One region of the Arthrobacter sp. MDT1-49-2 genome, then DNA from elsewhere that is predicted to be linked to it. Evidence: predicted binding sites of a transcription regulator. Region 1 holds the regulator's gene; the other holds the start of a gene.
The links. Region 1 encodes HspR, which represses chaperone genes until heat shock. Its sites were predicted from a motif close to AAGTTGAGTCNNNNNGACTCAACTT; they were not measured.
Positions count from the first base shown of each region.

Region 1 (2,380 bases):
CCCGTCGGCCGGCGCAACCGGCAGCGACGCGGGATCAGTGCACAAGAAAGGGGACGCCAATTGGCTAGTCAGGATTGGGTCGATAAGGACTTCTACAAGATTCTGGGTGTTCCCAAGGATGCGTCCGACGCCGACATCAAAAAGGCGTACCGCAAGCTGGCACGGAAGTACCACCCTGACCAGAACCAGGGTGACGCCAATGCGGAGCGGATGTTCAAGGACCTCTCCGAGGCCTACTCGGTGCTCTCCGACGCCGAGGAACGCCAGCAGTATGACGCCATCCGGGCCATGGGCAGCGGTGCCAGGTTCACAGCCGGCGGCGCGCCGGGCGGCGCCGGAGCAGGCGGCGCGGGCTTTGAAGACATCTTCGGGGACCTGTTCGGCCAGACCGCCCGTGGCGGCGGACGGCGAACCACTTTTAATGCCGGCGGCAGCAACATCCCGCCGGAGTTCGCGGACCTCTTTGGCGGCGGCGGTTTCGGCGGCGGGGGCTTCGGCGCACCGCCACCCACCAAGGGCGCGGACCGGACGGCCAGCACCACCATCTCCTTCGCCGGGTCCATCAACGGCACCGTGATCGGCCTGCGCGAACCCAGCGGTGAAGTGGTCGAGGTCCGGGTCCCGGCCGGAGTCAAGGACGGACAGAAGATCCGGGTACGCGGCAAGGGACAGTCCGGCGCAGCCGGACCCGGGGACCTGATGGTCACCGTGCACGTCACCCCGCATGACTTCTTCATACGCGACGGTAACAACATCCGGATCCACGTTCCGGTGTCCTTCCCCGAGGCCGCCCTGGGCGCCACCATCGAGGTGCCTACGCTGACCTCGGAGACCGTGCGCCTGAAGGTGCCCGCCGGCACGCCGTCGGGCCGGACCCTGAGGGTCAAGGGCCGGGGCGTGCACACGTCCAAAGGCAACGGCGACCTGCTGGTGACAGTCGACGTCGCCGTGCCCTCACGGCTGAACAAAGACGCCCAGGCCGCAGTGGAGGCCTTTGCCGAAGCGACCAAGGGTGAGGACCCGCGCGCGGGGCTCGCCGCCAAGGCACGGCTCTAGCCGGCTCCCCGGCGGAGTGACCCGCCGGGGTTAGGATTTCAACCAGCAGTGAAGGAGGAACAATGGGCATAGACGTCAATGCGCCTATCTTTGTGATCTCCGTTGCCGCTGAGCTCGCGGAGATGCATCCGCAGACCCTCCGGCAATATGACCGGCTTGGAATAGTCCGGCCCAGCCGGGCACCGGGACGGTCACGCCGGTATTCCCAACGGGATATCGAGTTGCTCCGCGAAGTCCAGAAGCTCTCCCAGGAGGGCGTATCGCTGGAGGGCATCAAGCGGATCATGGAGCTGCAGAACCAGGTCACCGGGCTGCGGCAGCGCGTCAGCGAACTCTCCTCCGAGCTCGAGACTGCCCGCCGCTACACCTCGGACCGCAGCCGCGTCTTCGCCGCCGGCCGGGCCGGCGATGTGGTGACCCTAAGCCGCGGCCAGCGTCCCCCGCCCGCCCCGGGAACGGTACAGCAGCTGGGCCTGGTGTCCCTGATGCAGCGCAGCGGCAGGCTCCGTGCCCTGCCGGCCGGCAAGTCGGCGGACCGGAACTATGCGGACGAAGGCTACATCCAGTCACTCTGACCGCCCGGCAGCATTGCCTTCCGCGGCACCGGCCGTCCGGCGTGAGATGATGCCGGGATGCCACAGATGGGAAGTCCGGTCGGAACCGTGCGGGCGCTGTACCGCTACCCGGTCAAGTCAACCGCAGGCCAGGCCCTTGCCGCCGTCGGGGTCACCGACCGGGGCCTGCAGGGCGACCGCGGCTGGGCGGTCTATACGAACGACGGCGGGATTGCCAGCGGCAAACGCACCCGCCGCTTCCGGCCGGTGCCCGGCCTGATGCACTGGTCTTCCAGCGCCGACGACAACGGCGTTCCGGTGCTGACCGGCCCCGACGGCCGGTCCTACCGGGCCGATGAACCGGCGGCAGCCAGTGCCCTGAGCTCAGCCCTGGGCCAAGAGCTGCGCGTGCAGCCGGAAACCACCGTGCAGCACCATGACGAAACGCCTCTGCACCTGGTCACCACGTCCTCCCTTGCCGCCCTGGATGACCTCACCGGCGCGGCGGTGGACGAACGGCGTTTCCGGGCCAACATCATTATCGATACCGGCGCGGACCGGGTATTTGCCGAGGACGGATGGGCGGGCGCCGAGCTGGCGCTGGGCCCGGACGTACTCCTGCGGCTGGGGCCGGGCATGCCGCGCTGCCTGATGATCGACCAGCCCCAGGCCGGAGTCGGCGCAGCACCCAAGGCGCTGAAGGTGTTGGGCACGCATCACCGCGCCGAACTCGGGCTGCAGGCCCATGTGCTGCGCACCGGGATGCTGCG
Region 1 covers NZ_JBNHFK010000009.1:152,756-155,135, forward strand. The annotation lists gene AC5RTS_RS13540 (DnaJ C-terminal domain-containing protein) at 61-1,056, shown strand; gene AC5RTS_RS13545 (heat shock protein transcriptional repressor HspR) at 1,119-1,631, shown strand; gene AC5RTS_RS13550 (MOSC domain-containing protein) at 1,689-2,380, shown strand, end outside.

Region 2 (2,380 bases), on a different contig from region 1:
ACTGCTGTTCTTTCCCTATGCCGCGGCACCGGCCGTCACGGCTGCCCTGCGTTCCACGAAGGCGGCCGCATCGGCTCGGCGTACCGGAGATCCGGTCTATGTGCGGGTGGACGGGACCGACGTGCTGTAGGTCCGCTGCGCGCGCTACAGGAGCTCGAGCAGCACCGCCGAAGCGCCCAGCAGGGAGAGCAGTGAAAGCTGTGCAACGCTGCCCAGCCGGGAGAGCCTGCCCAGGAGTCCGCGGGGCACGCCGTGGATCATCCAGCCGCGGTGGTTGATGGTAGGAATTCGCACCGGTAATCCCTCTTTCCTGCGAAGAAAAAATCGGTTAATCCCCAGTATCGCGCCGGGAAGCTGCCGCCTCCGAATCCGCCGCCGGTGACCTTGACCACCTGATGCGCGCAGACGCCAACGGGGCCCGGGAAGCATCCCGGACCCCGTTGGTGCCGCTTGTTGCGCTACGTCCGTTTGTTTCGCTACGCGGACACGGCCTCACGCTCGGACTGGCTGTCCTGCGTGATTGCCGAGCCGTCTGCCGGCGCCGCCTGCACCGCGATCTTCCGCGGCTTGGCTTTTTCGCTGACCGGAATGGTGACGCTCAGGACACCGTTCTCGTAGCTGGCGGAGATCCTCTCGGTGTCGAGGCCCTGGCCCAGGTTCAGCTGGCGCAGGAAGGAGCCGCTTTCCCGTTCACGGGTGAGCCACTTGACGCCCTCGGCGCCGTGCAGGGTGCGCTGGGCGCGGATGGTCAGCAGCTGGCCGTCAATGTCGACATCGATGGAACCGGGATCGATGCCCGGCAGGTCGGCGGCCAGGATGTAGTGGTCGCCCTGCCGGTAGAGATCCATCGGCATACCGCGCAGGGTGCCTTCGCCCCGCAGGGCCTGTGCCATCCGGTCGAGTTCCTGGAACGGATCAAACTTCATAGCCATGTCGTATCAACTCCTCCATTCGATCGCTTGTGACAAGCGTTGTTGTGGCGATTGTTCCAAAGTTGAGTCGGTACCACTCAACTTCCGGCAGCAGATTAGCACTCTCGGTGGGTGAGTGCCAACTACTTTTTTCGCGGTGGATGTTGTTCGCCTGCCCGGCGGACAAGGTCCTGTACATCTCCGGGATTTCCACGCCACGGGGCGCCGTGTCCCGGCAGCACCCAGCCGGCCTCCACTCCCGCCAGGCGGCCCAGGGACTCAAGGGCCGCCGAGGGGTCATCGGTGAACGGTGCCGGCTGAATGCCCGTCCGGCCGGTCAGCACGCTGCGCGTGGTCAGCGCATCCCCAACGAAGACGGCGTTGGCGCGCGGTACGTGGACGGCAATGCTGCCCGGGGAGTGGCCGGGCAGGGCGATGACCCGGGGCGCCCCGGGCAGCGGGAGAACGTCTCCGTCAGCGACCTCGGTAACCTCTGTGAGGTATTCCGGGCGCCAGCCGCGCTTCCGGAGCCCGTAAAGGAGGAACTGCATCAGCGGGAGGGGTTGTAGGGAACCCATGGCGACTTTGGGCTTGCTGCTGCCGCGCGCCCGGGCCGCATCGAGCGAGTGCAGGTAGACCGGCACCCCGGTCTCCCTGCACAGTCTTTCGGCGAAGCCGATATGGTCGCTGTCCCCGTGTGTCAGGACTGCACCGCGTACATCGCCAAGGGAGCGGCCCATCGCCTGCAGTTCGGTAAGCAGATCACGCCAGTGCCCGGGCAGCCCGCTGTCTACGACGGTAACGCCGTCCTCCGTGTCCACCAGATAGGCAGCCACTATGTCGTTGCCGATGCGGTGCAGATGCGGTCCGAGTCTCACTGGGGCTCCCTCAGCTGAAGTGGCGGGTGCAGCCGTGCTTCGGATCAGGCGGCATTTCCCGCTGCTTCGGCATGTTAGGCGTTGGAGGTACTGCAGGTAAGGGTGGAACGGCGAAGCGGGCGTGCCCGGTGGGCCAGCCAGTCGTACACCAGCCGGGCCGTGTACCGCCCGTGGATCCGCAGGACGGGGCTCGCTTCGACGTCGGGCTGGCTGCCCCAATGGATCATGTAGTTCAGCAGTGCTGCCAGCAAGGCATCGATATAGGCGTCCGGCACGTCCCGGGTGAGGACGGACCGGCGCAGCCAGGCGTCGGCGTCGATGCCGTCCGGCCGGACGTAGGGCAGCACCCCCGCCCAATCGATCCAGGCCGCGCCGGTCCCCAGGAAGTTCCAGTCGCAGAACAGTGCCTGGCCGCGGCTGATGAGGATGTTGTCGGCGCGCAGGTCGCCGTGGATGACGGCGTCACCCGCCAGGGCCTCGGGGCACAGTTCCAGTGCGGCCTGGAAGCCGCGGGCCTCCTCCGCGCTGAGCCCGGGCAGGAACCACGGGGGCTCACCGCCGTCGGCCACCGGTGCGAACCGGCTCGGTATC
Region 2 covers NZ_JBNHFK010000001.1:87,593-89,972, forward strand. The annotation lists gene AC5RTS_RS00405 (primosomal protein N') at 1-130, shown strand, start outside; gene AC5RTS_RS00410 (hypothetical protein) at 145-294, opposite strand; gene AC5RTS_RS00415 (Hsp20/alpha crystallin family protein) at 477-932, opposite strand; gene AC5RTS_RS00420 (MBL fold metallo-hydrolase) at 1,055-1,789, opposite strand; gene AC5RTS_RS00425 (phosphotransferase family protein) at 1,864-2,380, opposite strand, start outside.
Region 2: a site for HspR is predicted at 992-1,016, ahead of AC5RTS_RS00415 (Hsp20/alpha crystallin family protein). Genes of this name have one in related genera too.